DNA from 4 places in the Rhizobium quercicola genome. Region 1 is predicted to be linked to each of the others. Evidence: predicted binding sites of a transcription regulator. Region 1 holds the regulator's gene; each other region holds the start of a gene.
What was found. Region 1 encodes LexA, which represses DNA repair genes until DNA is damaged. Its sites were predicted from a motif close to TGTTCNNNNTGTGTTCNG; they were not measured.

Region 1 (4,764 bases):
TGGCGTGTTGCCCTGCTGGATGACGCCGACACGGGACGCGGAAATGACGATCGCGCCCGCCTCGATCCCGTTTCACGAACGCCTTGTAACAAGATCCGACGTGGCAGAACACCATTCCTGTAAAACGCGCTTGCGACTCATCGAAACGTCCAAAATCCGATTGAGTACCGCAGGAGACTCAGTAATATCCGTTCCGCGCCACGGAATTTGCGCGATCATAGATTTATCGGGGGAAACAATGAAATTCGTTACGGCAGGCGCAGTCATCATCGGAGCGGTCTTCTTTTGCGGGACAGCACAGGCCGAAGATCTCGTCTTTACACTGAAGAACGGTACGAATTCCGTTTTGACACGCTTCTACACATCACCCGTCGGTGTCAGTGATTGGGAGGGCGATGTGTTCGGTGAGCAGGTTCTCAATCCGGGCGAAACGATCGAACTCACGATCGCGGACGGCCGAGACGTTTGCAACTACGATATGCGTTTCGAATTCGAAGAGGGTTCAAACCTCGCGACGACCGAAGACAAGCAGAACCTCTGCGAGATGGGGTCCTACACGATTCACGAGTGAGACTCTGGAAGCGCGGGACGGTGGAAGCGCTCACATGGAAACGGCGCCGATATCGTCCTTCGCAGCCAGAAATCCTCTGTATCAGCGAGCCGAGACGTCTGCGCGTCAGAGCGAGCTGGCTGCTCCAACAGTCGTCAACGGAACACTGTTGCCGAGATCGTTATTCGCATATTTGAAAACAAGGATGCTGAGGATGGATGCAAGCATCCCGACAAAAATCATGCGCATGGTATAATCCTTCGCGCTGAGCGCGCGTTTTCGATAAGAGGCGTTGTTGACCCGACGCTGATTAGGCGAAATCACCGATCCGGCCATGCTGCAGCAAAACGCGCACCGGATTGACCTCACCAACGGCCGTATTGGTCGACCGTGCGAGGGCCAAGGTTCCTGCGTGAGATGCAGCAAGCCGCTCTGCCAGAGCGCACGCCTCGTCTGCCGTACCGACACGCATCAGATCATCGCTTTGCACGAGCTCTCCCGTATGATCGTCGAAGACGATCACTTCGAAGCTGTTCAATGTTCCAGGCATGTCGGCTCCATCACGTTCGCCCGGTAAACGCCGACCTACCTACACGGTTCCATATGTTTGAGACGGTACGACCAACAAATGCGCGCTAACGTGGAGCGATGCAACATCGTCGGCTGAAAACACAGCAAACGAAAAAGCCTTGCTGCAGATTTGCTGCAGGTCTGACGTCGAACGCAAGAACAGACGACCAAACCCGTCTGCTGATCACACAACGCCGAAGGATTCTGCGGGCCTAAACCAGCGGAATCCTCCGGCGCCCAAACGTATGGACAGCGCCCACTTCTGAAACCTTATACGGAGACGCGCCGACCCCTCCCCGATTATTGGTAGCGGCGGATCAGGCCGACGAGCTTGCCCTGTACCTTCACACGCTCCGGGCCGAAAATTCGCGTCTCGTACGCCGGGTTGGCAGCCTCGAGCGCGACGGACGCGCCCTTGCGGCGAAACCGCTTCAGGGTCGCTTCCTCGTCATCCACGAGCGCAACGACGATCTCGCCGGGGCTGGCGCTATTGGCATTGCGAATGATCACGGTGTCGCCGTCCAGAATGCCCGCTTCGATCATCGAGTCGCCGCGCACTTCCAAGGCGTAGTGCTCGCCATTGCCGATCATGAAGGCGGGTACGGCGATGTCGTGCGTGTTGTTCTGAATGGCGGATATCGGCACACCCGCAGCGATGCGTCCCATCACCGGAACCGATACGCTGTTGTCGTTGCCGACCTCCGCCGTCGTCTTGGCGGCCGGTTCGACGGCCGCGTTTCCACGACTTCCCTGAATGACGCTCGGCGAGAATCCCCGCTTCGGCGGGGTCGCGGACAGATATGCCTCCGGCAGCTTGATCACCTCGAGCGCGCGGGCCCGGTTCGGCAGACGCCGGATGAAGCCGCGCTCCTCGAGCGCCGTGATCAGCCGGTGAATGCCGGACTTGGACGCGAGCTCCAGAGCATCCTTCATTTCATCGAAAGACGGGGGAACGCCCGATTCCTTCATGCGCTCATGAATGAAAATCAACAGTTCCTGTTGCTTGCGGGTCAGCATGATCAATCGACTCCAGAGTCACGAAACAAAGCAAGAACAGTGTTATATGTTCCTCATGTGTTCTGCAAGTGGCATTCTGGCCAAACCACAGCCGCCATGAGCCCGTTTCTCAGCATTCGCCCGGGCGTTGCTTTTCGCACGCCATCGTCAGCCTGAACTGTTGTCGAGAGATGTCCGTGTCCGGTCCTGTAACAGCAACGCCGCCATGAGCTTGCTCATGACGGCGTAGAAGACGAGACGACATTGTATCGGCTTGCAGCAGACCTTTGACGATCAAAATGGGATATCGTCGTCCAGGTCGCGGGAAAAGCCGCCGCCAGGTCCGCCGGTGCTGCCGCCCGATCGGGCGCCCGAGGACTGGGCCGGGCGATCGTAATCATCGCCATAGTTCGATCCGCCGCTTCCGCCGCCATAGTCCGAGCCGCCTCGACTTCCGCCGCCACCGCCGCCACTACCACCGCCATCGCGGCCGTCGAGCATCGTCAGCGTCGAGTTGAAGCCCTGCAACACCACTTCCGTGGAGTAACGGTCGTTGCCGTCCTTGTCCTGCCATTTGCGGGTCTGCAGCGCGCCCTCGAGGTATAGCTTGGCGCCCTTTTTGACATACTGCTCAACGACCTTGCACAGGCCTTCGTTGAAGACGACGACGGTGTGCCACTCGGTCTTCTCGCGCCGCTCGCCGGAGTTCCGGTCGCGCCAGCTTTCGGAGGTCGCGATGCGCAGGTTGGCGATCGGCTTGCCGTCCTGTGTCCGCCGGATCTCAGGGTCTGCCCCGACATTGCCGATGAGGATCACCTTGTTTACGCTACCAGCCATCTCTTTGTCCTGTCTCCTGAAAGCGGCCTTACGATCCGCACTGTGCCGCAAGCCTACGCTGTTGAGCGCGGCATTTCGCCCTCGCCTCGCGGCAATCCACAACAGTTTGCAAATTTGTTCTTTATTTGTTCTAGGTCTTGACTATGATGCTGTCAAGCGAGGCCACCACCGGCGCCAGAAGAGAGGCCGCCGGCCGGACGGAATTGCGGTTTCCCGAAAACGCGCCTCGACATATGAAGTAATGATCTTAAGTAAGGGCTTCGTCCCCATTCAGAGCGTCCGACCATGAGCGAATTCAAGACCATTTCGATCCGCGGTGCGCGGGAACACAATCTGAAGGGCGTCGATCTCGACCTTCCGCGCAACAAGCTGATCGTGATGACGGGCCTGTCCGGGTCGGGAAAATCGTCGCTGGCCTTCGATACCATCTATGCGGAGGGGCAGCGGCGCTATGTCGAAAGCCTCTCGGCCTACGCGCGTCAGTTCCTCGAGATGATGCAGAAGCCGGATGTCGATCTGATCGAAGGCCTTTCGCCCGCCATCTCGATCGAGCAGAAGACGACATCGAAGAATCCGCGCTCGACCGTGGGAACGGTCACCGAGATCTACGACTATATGCGCCTTCTGTTCGCGCGTGTCGGCGTGCCCTACTCGCCGGCGACGGGCCTGCCGATCGAAAGCCAGACCGTCAGCCAGATGGTCGATCGCGTTCTGGCGATGGACGAGGGGGCCCGGCTCTACATTCTCGCGCCGATGATCCGGGGGCGAAAGGGAGAGTACAAGAAGGAACTCGCGGAGCTCATGAAAAAGGGCTTCCAGCGCGTGAAGGTGGACGGCCAGTTCTACGAGATCGCCGATGTGCCCGCCCTCGACAAGAAATACAAACACGACATTGATGTGGTCGTGGATCGCCTGGTCGTACGGGGCGATATCGCCGCGAGGCTTGCCGACAGTCTGGAGACCTCGCTCCGGCTTGCCGACGGCTTGGCGATTGCGGAGTTTGCCGACAAGCCCCTGCCCGAGAAGGAGACGTCGGCCGGCGGCTCGGCCAACAAGTCGCTGAACGAGACGCACGAGCGTGTGCTGTTTTCGGAAAAGTTCGCCTGCCCTGTCTCCGGCTTCACGATTTCGGAGATCGAGCCGCGTCTGTTTTCATTCAACAATCCCTTCGGCGCCTGCCCCACCTGCGACGGCCTCGGCAGCCAGCAGAAGATCGACGAGGCATTGATCGTGCCGGAGCATGATCGGACGCTGAAGAACGGGGCGATTGCGCCCTGGGCCAAATCCTCGTCGCCCTACTACAATCAAACGCTGGAAGCGCTCGGCAAGGCTTTCGGCTTCAAGCTGAGCAACACCTGGGCTGAGCTTTCGGACGCGGCGAAGAAGGCGATCCTGCGCGGCACGGACGACAAGATCGTCTTTCAATACGCGGACGGCGCGCGCTCTTACAACACCACCAAGACATTTGAAGGCATCGTTCCCAATCTCGAGCGGCGGTGGAAGGAAACCGAGTCGGCCTGGGCGCGCGAGGAAATCGAGCGCTATATGTCGGCGGCCCCCTGCCCCGCCTGCAAGGGCTTCCGGCTGAAGCCCGAGGCGCTGGCCGTTAAGATCGATCGCCTTCACATCGGCGAGGTCACGAACATGTCGATCCGCGTCGCGCGCGACTGGTTCGAAGATCTTCCCGCCCGCCTCACGGAAAAGCAGAACGAGATCGCCGTCCGTATCCTAAAGGAAATCCGCGACCGCCTGCGCTTCCTCAACGATGTCGGTCTCGATTATCTCAGCCTTTCGCGAAATTCCGGCACGCT
Region 2 (4,764 bases), on a different contig from region 1:
TCGCATCGAGGATCTTGCCGGCCGTCTGAGGCCCCACACCCGGCAGCATCTGCAGCAGCCGGAACCCGGCCACCCGATCGCGCGGGTTCTGCGCGAACCGCAGCACGGCCAGCATGTCCTTGACATGCGCGCTGTCGAGAAACTTCAGCCCGCCGAACTTCACGAAGGGAATATTACGCCGCGTCAGTTCGACTTCCAGCGGCCCGCTGTGGTTGGACGAGCGGAAGAGCACGGCCTGCTGCTTCAGCGTCATGCCTGTTTCGCGGTTGGCCAGAACCTGCTCGACGATGAAGGCGGCCTGATCGGTCTCGTCCTTCACCGTCACCAGCTTCGGCCGCTCCGCCGACTGGCGCTCCGTCCACAGGTTCTTGGTGAACCGCTCGCGCGCGAGATCGATGACGCCATTGGCGGCGGCGAGGATGGTCTGGGTCGAACGGTAATTGCGGTCGAGCGTGATGACGTCGGCCGCCGGGCTGAAGGCGCCGGGGAAATCGAGAATATTGCGGACGGTAGCGGCGCGAAAGGCATAGATGGACTGTGCGTCGTCGCCGACCACGGTCAGGCCGCGACCGCCGGGCTTCAGGGCCATCAGAACCGAAGCCTGCAGCCGGTTCGTATCCTGATACTCGTCCACCATCACATGGTCGAAACGGTCCCCGATATCCTGCGCGAGGCCGGGATCGGACACTATCTGCGCCCAGTAGAGCAGGAGGTCGTCGTAATCGAGCACGTTCTGGGCCTGTTTGGCGGCGACATACGCGGCGAACAGGCTCTTCAGCTGTGCTTCCCAGCCGGCGACCCAGGGAAAATGCAGGCGGAGCACATCGGCGAGCGGCGTCTGCGAATTCACCACCCTCGAATAGATGGAAAGGCAGGTGCCCTTGGTCGGAAACCGGCTTTCCATCTTGGAGAAACCGAGCTCGTGCCGCACGAGGTTCATGAGGTCGGCGCTGTCCTCGCGGTCGTGAATGGTGAAGTCGATATCGAGACCGATCTGCTCGGCATAGATCCGCAACAGCCGCGCGCCGATGCCGTGAAACGTGCCGGACCAGGCAAGGGCGTCGGTGAGAACGCCGGCATTGGCGCCGAGCACCTTCCGGCAGATCCGCTCGACCCGTCGCGCCATGTCCGACGCCGCGCGGCGCGAAAATGTCATGAGAAGGATGCGCCGGGGATCGGCTCCATGGACGATGAGATGGGCGACGCGGTGCGCGAGCGTGTTGGTCTTGCCCGATCCCGCCCCGGCGATGATCAGGAGCGGACCTGCGACGGTGTCGGATGTCGTTCCGTTGGAAACGATGCCATGTTCGACGGCCTGGCGCTGTCGCTCGTTCAACGTCTCCAGATAGGCTACCGCCGCCATGCCGTCTTCCCCGTGCTGCCTGCATGTTCCGCACCCCTTCACGGAATCGTCGCGCCGGGGGCTTGGGAACAAATAACGAACATATCAGCCGGGGAAACGCTTGAACAGAGGGCCTGCGAGACGCCGAGGCTTATCCGCTCAAATGTTAGCGCTCGATCACGCCTTTGGTCTGGTCTCGATCGACCCGGAGCGGTACATCGTCAGGGGCTTCCCGGCAGAAGCCGTGACGGAGGCCTTCGGGACGAGCGGCGGGCGCCGCGACGAAGACGTAATGGGAGGTAATCTTGCTGAAGAACATTCATCCGGCACTCGGTGCCGACGTGCTGCATGCCCTGCGGTCCATGGGACATGGCGATACGCTCGTGGTGTCGGACACCAATTTCCCCACCGATAGCGTCGGACGGCAGACGGTCATCGGCCGGCCGCTGTCGATGGCCAATCTGAGCGCACCGCAGGCGATCGCGGCGATCCTCTCCGTTCTGCCGCTGGACACGCCGCTGCAGAATTCGGCGTGCCGCATGGAAGTGATGGGCGCACCGGACGAGGCGCCAGACGTGCAGTGCGAGGTTCAGGCGGAGATCGACCGCGCGGAGGGCAAGCCGTGCCCGATGTACGGCATCGAACGCTTCGCTTTCTACGATCTGGCGAAGAAAGCCTATTGCGTCATCTCGACGGGGGAGACGCGGTTCTACGGCTGCTTCCTGTTGACCAAGGGCGTCATCCCACCGGCAGGCGCGTAGCGCGCAGCCATTCCACCATCGCCGACGTCGGCCGCCGGTAACTGGACGGTCGACCTTCACCTCGTGCCGCTGAGCGATCATGCGGCACGGGGCTGATTTTGTGCGCCCACTGCATGGCGAAGGTTCATCTTTAAAGGTTCATTAGCGCGAGGGCATGAAGAAGCGGCGATGGCCGCTTGACAAAATCGGCAAGGCATTCTCAATTGGCAGGATGTCAGACCAATTTTTCTTCAACGAGTCCTGATCGTGAGCGTATCGCCCCGTGCACCGACCCACATCGAGCCCTTGCCACCCATAAACAGGGCGCAGCAGGTAGAGACGGCGCTGGTGCAGTATGTGGAGCATGCCGGCCTCAAGGCCGGGGATCGGTTGCCGGCCGAGCGTGAGCTGATGCTGGCGCTCGGCGTCGGCCGCTCGACCATCCGCGAAGCGATCGGCAAGTTTCAGGCGCTGGGCGTGGTCGAAAGCCGTAAGGGCAGTGGCAACTACCTGCTGAAGCCGATTTCCGCCGGCACGGTCCATATGCCGCTCTCGTTCGAATCCGTCGGTCTTCGCGACGCCCTGTTGATGACGCTCGAGGTTCGCCGCGGCATCGAGGTCGAGGCCTCCATGGCCGCCGCCCGCCGCCGGACGGAAGCGGATCTCCAGATCATCGAAGCCCGCCTCGACGAGATGGAGGCGGTGCACCTTGCCGAGGGCACGTCGGGCAAGGCCGATCTCGCGTTTCATCTGTCGATCTACGACGCCACCCACAACCCGCTGTTTGGGCAATTGCTCGAACAGATGCGGGGCGGTTTCGAGCGCTTCTGGTCGAAGCCCTTCGACCGGCCGGATTTCGCGGCGCGCTCCTTTCCTTTCCACCGGACGCTCTTCGATGCGATCGCTGCAGGCGACGCGGAGGCTGCGCGGACGGAAACGCTGAAAATCCTCGCCATCGTCGAGGAAGATATCAAGGACATGTCGAAATGACCCAAGGCCACGATCTCTTCGATCCCGCCTCGCTGATCGTCGCTCATGACGAGACCCACGCGTTCGAGGCTGTCGTGCCGCCGATCGTGCAGACTTCGCTCTTCACCTTTTCGAGCTATGACGAGATGGTCGCGACCTATCGCGGCGAGCGCAGCCGCCCGGTCTATACCCGTGGCCTCAACCCGACTGTGCGCCTGTTCGAGGAAATGCTGGCAAAGCTCGAAGGCGCGGAAGATGCGCTGGGCTTTGCAAGCGGCATGGCGGCGATCTCCTCGACGGTGCTGTCCTTTGTCGAGCCCGGCGACCGGATCGTCGCCGTCCGGCATCTCTATCCCGACGCATTCCGCCTGTTCGGCACCTTCTTCAAGCGCATGAACATCGCTGTGACCTATGTCGACGGTCGCGACGAGGCGGCCGTCGAGGCGGCCATGCCCGGCGCCAAGCTCTTCTATATGGAAAGCCCGACGAGCTGGGTCATGGAGGCGCATGACGTTGGCGCACTTGCGACCATCGCCCGCCGTCACGGCGCGATCTCTGTCATCGACAACTCCTGGGCAAGCCCGATCTTCCAGCAGCCTCTCTCGCTCGGCTGCGATCTCGTGCTGCATTCCGCCTCGAAATATCTCGGCGGCCATAGCGATGTCGTCGCCGGCGTCGTCGCGGGGCCGAAGGCGCTGATCGACCGTATCCGCGGCGAGGCCTATCCCTATCTCGGCGGCAAGCTGTCGCCGTTCGACGCCTGGCTCATCGTGCGGGGCCTGCGTACCCTGCCGATCCGCATGAAGCAGCATCAGGCGTCCGCTTTGGAGATCGCCACGCGTCTGCAGGCGATGGATGCGGTGGAGACCGTGTGCCACCCGGGCCTCGCCAACCGCCTGCCACCGGGACTAAACGGCACATCGGGCCTCTTCTCCTTCATCTTCCGCGAGGGTGTCGACGTCCGGGCCTTTGCCGACAAACTTCGCCTCTTCAAGCTCGGCGTGTCCTGGGGCGGGCATGAAAGCCTGATCGTTCCCGGCGAGGTCGTGCTGGAGCAGAAGGCACAGCCGAATTCCGCCCATACCTTCGGCATCAGCGCCCGGTCCGTCCGCCTGCATGTGGGGCTGGAGGGGACCGAGGCGCTCTGGGCCGATCTGGAACCTGCCATCCACGCCGCGACATCCGCGGCGGCGGCCTGAGACCGACATTCCAATCAAAAAAGGGAGAACAGCATGAAACGCCTGATCGCAGCCACACTCTTTACCGCCCTGATGGCCGGCACCGCGCTGGCCGACACCACCCTGAAGCTTGTCGAGGTCATCACCAGCCCGGAGCGCACCGAGACGCTGAAGAGCATCGTCTCCACCTTCGAAAGCGCCAATCCGGGCACGAAGGTCGAAATCGTCTCGCTGCCCTGGAGCGACGCTTTCCAGAAGTTCGCGACCATGGTCTCGGCCGGCGACGTGCCCGACGTTATCGAAATGCCGGACACATGGCTCTCGCTCTATGCCAATAACGGCATGCTGGAGAGCCTGGAGCCCTATCTGAAAGAGTGGGAACACACCAAGGACCTCAGCGCCCGCACGCTGGAACTCGGCCGCGACGTCAAGGACACGGCCTATATGCTGCCCTACGGGTTCTATCTCCGGGCGATGTTCTACAACAAGAAGCTCCTCGAACGGGCCGGCGTCACTGAACCGCCGAAAACGCTGG
Region 3 (4,764 bases), on a different contig from region 1:
CGAGGTAAATTCCGAGCGTCAGAATGAAATCGACCGGCATGGTGAGCGTCAGCGCGACCGACGCGACGAGGAGGATCGCAGCAAGCGCGAGACCGGTGGGAACGGACATGCGACCGCTTGCCAGCGGCCGGAACCGCTTCTTTGGATGGCGCCGGTCATTCGTCAGGTCCGAGATATCGTTGACGACGTACACGGCCGAGGCGAGAAAGCTGAAGGCGAAGAAGGCGATGGCCGTGTTGACCAGCGCGTTCCACTGGAAGATGTCGTGATCGAGCGCCATCGGCACGGCGATCAGGATGTTCTTCGCCCACTGATGGACGCGAATGGATTTCAGCGTGTCCTTGAAGCCGATCGTGCCGGTCTCGAGACGCTCGCCACCATGCCGGCGGCGCCAGGCTTCCGCCGCCCGATCCGGTGCGACGACGATGGCGGTGCGGGCGGCATCGAACACGGCCACGTCGTCGCGGCTGTTGCCCATGTAGTCGAACCCGGCTTCGCCATAGCGCGCGACGAGCTCCTCGCGCTTGCGGTGGCTCGTCAGGTTGTGGGTGGGCGAGGAATGCAGCACATCCGTGAAGATGCCGGCATGGGCTGCGACGTCCAGCGCCACCCGTTCGGCAGCACCGGTGACGAGAACGATATCGCGGCCCGACGCCCGTTCCTGCTGCAGCCGCTCCATGACTTCGGGACGATAGGGCCAGTCGCCCCCCGTGCGTCCGGACCGCGCCGCCACCTCGTGCTTTAGATGCGCCTTGCCGCGCAACGCCCAGAGGACGACCGCAAACAGCATCAGCGGATTGCGGAACAGGATGACGGCGACGCCTTCCCACAGCGTATCCGCTGCGACAAGCGTACCATCCAAATCGACGCAAAGCGGAACAAGCCGTGTGTCGGTTCGCGCATCCATGATCGCACTCCCGGTTTTCGATTGCCGGGAGAGTGTCACGCTCTGCTTTCCGAAAGACAAACACGGGCGTCGATCGGGGCGGGACTTCAATCGGTGGTTAATGAACGGAAAATCGTTCAGGTTGCATCACACGTGTGCCGCGATCTTTCAGCTTCGCTCGGCACGCGTTCTATGCATGTCGTCCGTGCGAAACCGATGCGGCTTTCTGCGCGCCAGGCGTCAGCGGGACAGGATCCAGTTGATGGCGTCCCGCCAATCGGTCATCCGCACCGGCGTTCCGTGCGTGCCCGTCTGGAACAGAACGAAGCGGGCGGGGTAGCCGCCCTTCTTCAGACGACCGTAGAGTGCTGCCTGATCCTCTGCCTTATAGGTGCCATCCGCGCTGCCATGGCTGAAGAACATCGGCAATTTTCGAGCGAAAGCCGCGCTCTTGCCGAAGTCGGGATCGGTCGCCCCGCCCATGATCATTATTCCGGAGAGCTGACCGACCGCCGTCGCATTGCGCGTCACCCCCCAGCAGAGGAAGCTGCCCATGGATGCACAGGAGAGGATGACCGGCTTGCCGGGGGACCGGCGCGCCAGGGCGTCGATCAGGCCGGCGATATCCGCCGCGCCATCCGTATCGAAGGAGCGCGCGCTCGGCGCGTAATAGGCGCCGCCATTCTCGACCGCGAGGTTCTTCAGCCGATTGAAATTGCCGCCGAAGGAATAGTCGTTCGCGCCCAGCCGCCGGTCGCCGCCGCGGCCGTGGATGAAGATCACGGTGAAGGCGGCATTCTGCGCGGCACCCACCCGGAAGACGTCGACACCCCGGCCGCCGATATCGACGGTCTCGTTCGCCTGCTGGCGCTTCACCCCCAGCGACACGTAAGGCCGCTTGACGCGCCGTTCGGGAATTTCGTCCCGGCCGTTGATATCGCGCATCTCGTCATAGTCGATCGTCAGCCAGTTACCATCGTCGCGCGAGTCCAGGATGCGGCCATATCCGAAGAGATCGTCCTTGAAGGGCTTCAGCGTAGCGGCGCGGACCTGCGTGAAGCCGATGGAGAACGCAAAAACGAGGGCAAGCGCGCTCAAAGCTGCGATGTGCCGCAAAGAAAGTGTGGACCGGGCCATCTCTTGTTCCCTTTTTGATCTCTTTGGCGCGCTTGGCTCTTTCGCCGGGCGGCCGGCCCTTGTATGAAGAGGCGGGCAGACGACGGACAGGCGATGCCCGACCTACAGGATCAGCCGACACATCGAAAGACGTTTGACGCACCAGATGACGGACAGCAACGACCTTTTCGCGAACACACCGCCCGCTCCCCGGAAACCCGCCGAGCCGAAGACGCCCGATCCGGCGTCGTCCGCCCGCACCTCCGTGGAGGCAAAACCGGACGTGCCGGCGAAAGCGGAGGAACCGAAAGCGGCCACGCGTGCTCCGGGAAGCCCGGCATCCCAGCTGAAGGCCGATACGGGCGATTACAACGCGTCTGCGATCGAAGTCCTCGAGGGCCTCGAGCCGGTCCGCCGTCGCCCCGGCATGTATATCGGCGGCACGGACGAAAAGGCGCTGCACCATCTGTTCGCCGAAGTCATCGACAACTCGATGGACGAGGCCGTGGCCGGCCATGCCAATTTCATCGACGTGCACCTCGACGCGGAGGGATGCCTCGCGGTGACCGATAACGGTCGCGGCATTCCGGTCGAGAACCATCCGAAATTTCCGGGCAAATCGACGCTCGAAGTCATCATGACCGTGCTCCATGCCGGCGGCAAATTCGACAGCAAGGTCTATGAGACATCCGGCGGTCTGCACGGCGTCGGCGTGTCCGTCGTCAATGCGCTGTCCGACGTGCTGGAAGTCGAAGTCGCACGCAACCGGCGCCTCTATCGCCAGCGTTTTTCGCGCGGTATTCCGCAGGGTGGTCTGGAAGAATTGGGCGACGTGCAGAACCGGCGCGGCACGCGCGTGCGGTTTCACCCCGACCCGGACATCTTCGGGCCGCATGCCAAGTTCGAGCCGGCACGCCTCTTCCGCATGGCCCGCTCCAAGGCCTATCTCTTCGGGGGCGTCGAGATCCGCTGGTCGTGCGATCCGGCACTGGTCGAGGGCACGGACACGCCGGACAAGGCGGTTTTCCACTTCCCCGGCGGCTTGAAGGATTATCTCAAGGCGACGATGGGCTCTGAGTTCACGGTGACGCGCGAGATCTTCGCCGGCAAGACCGAGAAGACCGGCGGCCATGGCGCGCTCGAATGGGCTGTCACCTGGTACGGCGGCGATTCGGTCGTCCACTCCTATTGCAACACCATTCCGACGCCCGAGGGCGGGACGCATGAAGCGGGCCTGCGCATTGCGCTGACCAAGGGCCTCAAGGCCTATGCGGAGCTGACGCAGAACAAGCGCGCGGCGATCGTCACCACGGACGACGTGATGATTTCGGCCGCCGGCATGCTGTCCGTGTTCATCCGCGAGCCGGAATTCGTCGGCCAGACCAAGGACAAGCTCGCCACCGTCGAGGCACAGCGCATCGTCGAGAATGCGATTCGCGATCCGTTCGACCATTTCCTGGCCGGCAATCCGCAGGAAGCGGCAAAGCTGCTTGAATGGGTGATCGAGCGCGCCGACGAGCGCGTCCGCCGCCGCAAGGAAAAGGAAGTCACGCGAAAAAGCGCGGTGCGCAAGCTGCGCCTCCCGGGCAAGCTCGCCGACTGCTCGCAGAATTCGGCGCTGGGTGCCGAACTCTTCATCGTCGAAGGCGATTCGGCCGGTGGCTCGGCCAAACAGGCGCGCAACCGCTCCAACCAGGCGATCCTGCCGCTGCGCGGCAAGATCCTCAACGTCGCAAGTGCCGGCCGCGAGAAGCTGGGCGCCAACCAGCAGATCTCGGATCTCGTCCAAGCGCTCGGCTGCGGCACGCGGTCGAAATACCGTCAGGAAGACCTGCGCTACGACCGCGTCATCGTCATGACCGACGCCGACGTGGACGGCGCGCATATCGCCTCGCTGCTGATCACCTTCTTCTACCAGGAGATGCCCGAACTCATTCGCGGCGGCCATCTCTATCTCGCGGTGCCCCCGCTCTACCGCATGACGCAGGGTACGCGGACGCTGTATGCGCGTGACGACCTTCACCGGGTCGAATTGATGGAGAAGGAATTCACCGGGCGCGGCAAGGTCGAGATCGGTCGGTTCAAGGGCCTCGGCGAGATGATGCCGGCGCAGTTGAAAGAGACGACCATGGATCCGGCAAAGCGCACGCTCCTCAAGGTTTCGATCGATGATGTCGACTTCGAGGGCACGCGCGATGCGGTGGACAATCTGATGGGCACCAAGCCGGAAGCCCGTTTCCGCTTCATTCAGGAACGCGCCGTCTTCGCCGAAAACCTCGACATCTGATCGGGACCATTGCGCCAGCCGCAATCGCTCAGGCGACGATCTTCTCCATGAAGAGACTGAGCGGGTCGGGCTGGTAGCTGCCGAACGGCTCGATGTCGCGGTAGCCAGCCTTGCGGTAGAGGCTGATGGCTTCGGGCTGGTAGATGCCGGTTTCGAGCCGGACCGTGGTCAGCCCGGTCTCCCGCGCCGTTTGCTCGATAGCGTCGAGAAGAGCCCGTCCTGCGCGCATGCCCCGCGCCTTCGGATCGACGAACATCCGTTTGATCTCGCCGCTGCCGTCACCGGCCGCCACCAGCGCGCAGCAGCCGATGATCGCGCCGTCATGCCGGGCGACGAGAAACGAGACCTCGGGCTTTTCCAGCGTGTCAAGATCGACCAGATGGTTGCTCTCGGCCGGATAGAGCGACTGGGCGTAGACGTCGGACTGGTTGAGGAGATCGATCACGCCGGGTTGGCGCGGAGCTTCTTTGCGAAT
Region 4 (4,764 bases), on a different contig from region 1:
GTGCGTGTCTCGTTTGCCATGTCGGTCATCCCCTCATCAGGCGCTGGATATGCAGACCCGCCGATTCGGCGAGCCCCACGAGGTCATAGCCGCCTTCGAGCAGGCTGACGATGCGATTGCCGGCATGCTTGCCCGCGACATCGAGCAACCGGCCGGTCGCCCAGTCGAAATCATCGCCGACGAGGTTGATCTGCGCCAGCGGATCGCGGTGGTGCGCATCGAACCCGGCCGAGATGATGACGAGATCCGGCTGGAAGCGCTCGAGCGCCGGCAGCACGCGCGACTTGAACGCCTCGCGGAAATGCTCGCTGCCCGTATCCGGTGAGAGCGGCGCATTGACGATCGTATTGTGCGCGCCCGTCTCGTCCTTCGCGCCGGTGCCGGGATAGAGCGGCATCTGGTGCGTGGAGCAGAAGAGGACGGAGGCGTCGTCGTAGAAAATATCCTGCGTGCCGTTGCCGTGGTGCACGTCCCAGTCGACGATCGCCACCCGCTCGGCCCCGTGCACGCGCTGGGCGTGCCGCGCGGCGATGGCGGCATTGTTGAAGAAGCAGAAGCCCATGGCCTTCGTCTTCTCGGCATGGTGCCCGGGCGGGCGGGAGGCGACGAAGACATTGTCGGCCTTGCCGGTGAAGACCGCGTCCACCGCCGCCACCGCGCCGCCGATGCCGGTCAGCGCCGCCTGCAGGCTGGCGGGGCTTGCATGCGTATCGGCCTCGAAACTGTTGATGCCCTCTTCGGGAATCACCGACATCACGGCGCGCAGGTGCTCTTCCGGATGGGCGAGCAGCACGAGATCCTCGTTGCCCTGTGGCGCCTTGAGCCGGACGAGATCGGAAAACCGCTCGTGCTCCAGCGCCAGATTGAGCGCCCGCAGCCGGTCCGGCCGCTCCGGGTGGCCCTCGGGTACCTGATGCTCGAGGAAGATGGGGTTTTCGTAGAGGATGGTTGTCATGGACGCCAAGCTAGAGCGGGAAGCGGGCAGGGTCCAGCACATTGCCGGCTTTTCCCCGCCCGTTCCCGCTTCAGGCCTGGTTCCGTTCAGTTCCGCTGCGGCAGCAGGGGATAGCCGACAAGCACGGCGCGGGCGGCAAGGGCGGCGATGCCGGCCTTGATGAGGTCGCCCGGAACGAAGACGGCATTGGCCGAAAGCGCGGCCAGGAAGCCCATGCCCGTGTTGATGGCGAGCCAGATCGTGCCCATGAGATAGACGACGCCGATGCCGCCGACGATCGAGGCGAGAAAGAAGCCAGCGATCTGGCGCGCGCCGCCCTGGGTTTCGCGAACGATCCGCTCGGCGACGAGGCCGGTGACGAGGGTGCCGACGACCCAGCCCGCGATGTAGCCGCCGGTCGGGCCGGCAAGGACGGCGAGCCCGCCGCGGCCGCCCGAAAGCACCGGCAGGCCGACGGCGACCATGAGGATGAGCAGGAGATAGGCGAGCGCGCCGCGCTTGGCGCCGATGATGCAGCCGGCCAGCATGACGCCCATGGACTGCGCGGTGATCGGCACCGGCACGATGGCGAGCGTGATCGGCGGGATGATGCCGAGGACGATGATGATGGCGGTAAACAGGGCAGTGAGAACCAGGTCGCGCGTCGACATTCGCCTCTCCTTTCACGGGTTGCTGTTAAAGCCCGATTAGTGACGCCGCAGGCCGCGTGCGTCAATGGCCATGGCGATCATGTCGGCATCTTTCAGCGTGAGAATGATCAACGACGCCAGCATCTTGAGCGGGCGCACGGGCAGGCCCCGCGCCGCATGCGCTTCCCGCAGGCTCTCGTACCGCGTCGAGATCTCCGGCACGAAGCGCAGCACCAGGCCCAGCGCCAGCCCGACATCGGCGGCGTTCACCAGCCCCAGCCGCTCGAAGGGCATCATCAGCCGGGTGATCTCCTCCATGAAGTCGCCCACCTCCGTCGAGGCGGTGACGGCGGCGGCCAGCAGAATGAGCGTGGCGAAGCGGAAGAGCACGACGAGGCCGTGAACCGGCGTTTCGAAGACGGCCGTGGCGATGGCGACCAGCCCGATGGAGACGAGCGGCCAGGCAAGACGCGACACGGCATCGGAAAACGACACGCCCACCGTGGCGAAGACGAGCGCTGCCACCAGCACGGCCCCGCCGAGAACGACGGGATGACCGGTCAGGAACACCGCGAGGCTGGCAAGGAACAGTCCTGCCAGCTTGGTGCGGACCGACAGGCGGTGAAGCGGCGTCGTGCCCTCGACATGCAGGCTTTTCATGACAGTGCCACCGCCTCATAGGCCTTTACGACATCGCCCGGTATGCCGTCGGCGATCAGGCGGCCTTCGTGGAACAGAAGCACGCGCTCGAAGCTCTCGATCAGCGACAGGTCATGGCTGACGACGATGGCCGCCTCGTCAAGGCCCGCCAGCGTGTCGACCACGCGCTTGCGGTTCCTGAGGTCCAGCTGGTTGGTCGGCTCGTCGAGGATCAGGATGTCGGGCTCGGTCACCAGAACGCTCGCCATGGCCACCAGCTGCGTCTCGCCGCCCGACAGCGCATGCACCCGCCGCCGCGCGAGATGCTCGATGCCGAACCGGGCGAGAATGGCCTCGACCCGCGCCGCGACGTCCGCTTTCCCGACGCCCCGGCTCTTCAGGCCGAGCGCGATATCGTCGGCGACGATCGGCAGGATCAGCTGGTTCTGCGGGTTCTGGAAGATGAAGCCGACCCTGCCGAGAACTTCCGCGCCATCCGCGACCGTATCGCGCCCGTTCACCGTCACCCGGCCCTGGCTCGGCTTGACGAGGCCGTTGATGGCCCGCGCAAAGGTCGTCTTGCCCGACCCGTTCAGCCCGATCACCCCGATCCGCCGCTCGGCCAGATCAAGGTCGAGCGGCTGCAGCGCGACGGTCTCGCCATAACGAATGCCGCAATCGACAAAGCGGATCTCCATCCCGTCTCCTCGGATGTGTCGGTGGATCGCCGGTTCATAGGCGAACGCGGGCAAAAGGCAAAGCGGCAGTTGATTCTTCGTCAGAACAAAGCATGATCAAACCCATGACGATTCTCGTATCCAACCGCGATGCCCGCCGCATCTTCCTCAACGCCCAAGGGCTGGCATCGCCGCCCAACCGGGCGCTGACGAAGGCCGGCCTGCTCGCGCTCATCACGAAGATCGGCTTCGTGCAGGTGGACAGCATCTCCACGGTGGAGCGCGCCCATCATATGATCCTCCACGCCCGCAACCAGACCTACAGGCCGGAGCACCTGACAGCCCTTCTGGAGAAGGACGGCGCGCTGTTCGAGCACTGGACGCATGACGCCTCGATCATCCCCAGCGCCTTCTTCGTCTACTGGAAGCACCGCTTCGCCCGCGAGAGCGAGACGCTGGTGGAGCGCTGGCGAAAATGGCGGGAGGCGGGGTTCGAGGATGTGTTCGACGACACGCTGACGCAGATCACCGAGACCGGACGCGTGCTCGCGCGCGACTTCAAATACGAGGACCGCACCTCCGGCGGCTGGTGGAACTGGCATCCCTCCAAGACCGCTCTCGAATATCTCTGGCGCACCGGCAGACTGGCGATCGCCGGCCGCGACAGCTTCCAGAAGATCTACGACCTGACCGAGCGCGTGATCCCCGAGGCCTATCGATTAGGCGAGGTGGACCGCGAGGCCTTCATCGACTGGTGCTGCCGGGCGGCGCTCGATCGTCTCGGTTTCGCCACGCACGGCGAACTCGCCGCCTTCTTCGCGCTGATCACGCCGGAAGACGCGCGGCAATGGGTGCTGTCCCACGCGCACGAGCTGCAATCCGTGGTCATCGAGCCCGCCGACGGCAGCCGCCCGCGCGCTGCCCATGCGCTTGCCGGATTTCCCGGCCCGCTGGGGGACCTCGAAGACCCGCCGGCCCGCCTGCGCGTCCTCAGCCCGTTCGATCCGCTGCTGCGCGATCGCGCCCGTACCGAGCGCCTGTTCGGCTTCACCTATCGCATCGAGATCTTCGTTCCGGAGCCGAAGCGCCAGTACGGCTACTACGTCTTCCCGCTTCTGGAAGGCGACCGTCTCGTCGGCCGCATCGACATGAAGGCCAACCGAAAGGCGGGCCTTCTGGAGGTCAAGCGCCTCTGGTGGGAACCCGGCCTGCGCCCCTCGACCGGCCGCGCCACCCGCCTCGACGCCGAACTCGCCCGCATCGCCCGGTTTGCTGGGGTCGAGCAGGTGGTGTGGCTGGAGGGGGCGAGAGGGTAGGGATGTTTTATGTCAGCGATATCTGTTGTACGATATCGCCGTCAGCGTATGATGAAGCCCACGCCGAGGATCGAACATGAAGCCGTCTGCCGCCGTCGAGACACACCGCGAAGCCATTCACGCGCTCGTGCGCCGTTTCCACCTGTCCAACCCCCGAATCGTCGGTGCTGCGGGAGAGAACGGCGAGGCGGAAGGCGACGAAATCGAATTCCTCGTCGACGATCGCCCCGGCACCACGCTCCTCGACCTCGGCGGACTTCAGGTCGAGCTGGAGGAATTGTTCGGGACGCAGGTCTACGTGCTGACGCCGGGCGATGTGCCCGAATATCTGCGAACGAAAGTGCTGAACGAAGCGCGCCCGGTATGAGGGCATTCAGTGCCCTTAATCATCTCCTGACGATGCAGGAGGCGGGTCGACAAGCTCTGGAATACTGTATCGGCATCGACCATGCCCAATTCCTTGCCGACAAGAAAACCCACCAGGCCGTGCTGTTCAACCTGATGATCGTCGGCGAATCTTCAGCGCGTATTCTCAGGAACGATCCATC

Region 2: LRX75_RS01485 (ATP-dependent helicase) is a predicted target of LexA. The motif match lies at 1,428-1,445, and genes of this name have one in related genera.
Region 3: parE (DNA topoisomerase IV subunit B) is a predicted target of LexA. The motif match lies at 2,028-2,045, and genes of this name have one in related genera.
Region 4: LRX75_RS17980 (energy-coupling factor ABC transporter ATP-binding protein) is a predicted target of LexA. The motif match lies at 3,003-3,020, and genes of this name have one in related genera.

The regions. Positions count from the first base shown of each region.
Region 1 covers NZ_JAJOZR010000007.1:35,307-40,070, forward strand. Annotated here, with positions in the region: gene LRX75_RS11865 (hypothetical protein) at 239-571, shown strand; gene LRX75_RS23300 (hypothetical protein) at 677-799, opposite strand; gene LRX75_RS11870 (hypothetical protein) at 861-1,100, opposite strand; gene lexA (transcriptional repressor LexA) at 1,421-2,137, opposite strand; gene LRX75_RS11880 (single-stranded DNA-binding protein) at 2,411-2,953, opposite strand; gene uvrA (excinuclease ABC subunit UvrA) at 3,239-4,764, shown strand, end outside.
Region 2 covers NZ_JAJOZR010000001.1:345,571-350,334, forward strand. Annotated here, with positions in the region: gene LRX75_RS01485 (ATP-dependent helicase) at 1-1,363, opposite strand, end outside; gene LRX75_RS01490 (RbsD/FucU family protein) at 1,648-2,103, shown strand; gene LRX75_RS01495 (FadR/GntR family transcriptional regulator) at 2,380-3,072, shown strand; gene LRX75_RS01500 (PLP-dependent transferase) at 3,069-4,250, shown strand; gene LRX75_RS01505 (ABC transporter substrate-binding protein) at 4,284-4,764, shown strand, end outside.
Region 3 covers NZ_JAJOZR010000009.1:71,510-76,273, reverse strand. Annotated here, with positions in the region: gene LRX75_RS14935 (UbiA family prenyltransferase) at 1-907, opposite strand, end outside; gene LRX75_RS14930 (alpha/beta fold hydrolase) at 1,127-2,023, opposite strand; gene parE (DNA topoisomerase IV subunit B) at 2,169-4,289, shown strand; gene LRX75_RS14920 (GNAT family N-acetyltransferase) at 4,318-4,764, opposite strand, start outside.
Region 4 covers NZ_JAJOZR010000012.1:51,872-56,635, forward strand. Annotated here, with positions in the region: gene LRX75_RS17960 (exodeoxyribonuclease VII small subunit) at 1-20, opposite strand, end outside; gene LRX75_RS17965 (histone deacetylase family protein) at 26-955, opposite strand; gene LRX75_RS17970 (biotin transporter BioY) at 1,042-1,605, opposite strand; gene LRX75_RS17975 (energy-coupling factor transporter transmembrane component T family protein) at 1,642-2,244, opposite strand; gene LRX75_RS17980 (energy-coupling factor ABC transporter ATP-binding protein) at 2,241-2,921, opposite strand; gene LRX75_RS17985 (winged helix-turn-helix domain-containing protein) at 3,026-4,216, shown strand; gene LRX75_RS17990 (nucleotidyltransferase family protein) at 4,293-4,583, shown strand; gene LRX75_RS17995 (HepT-like ribonuclease domain-containing protein) at 4,580-4,764, shown strand, end outside.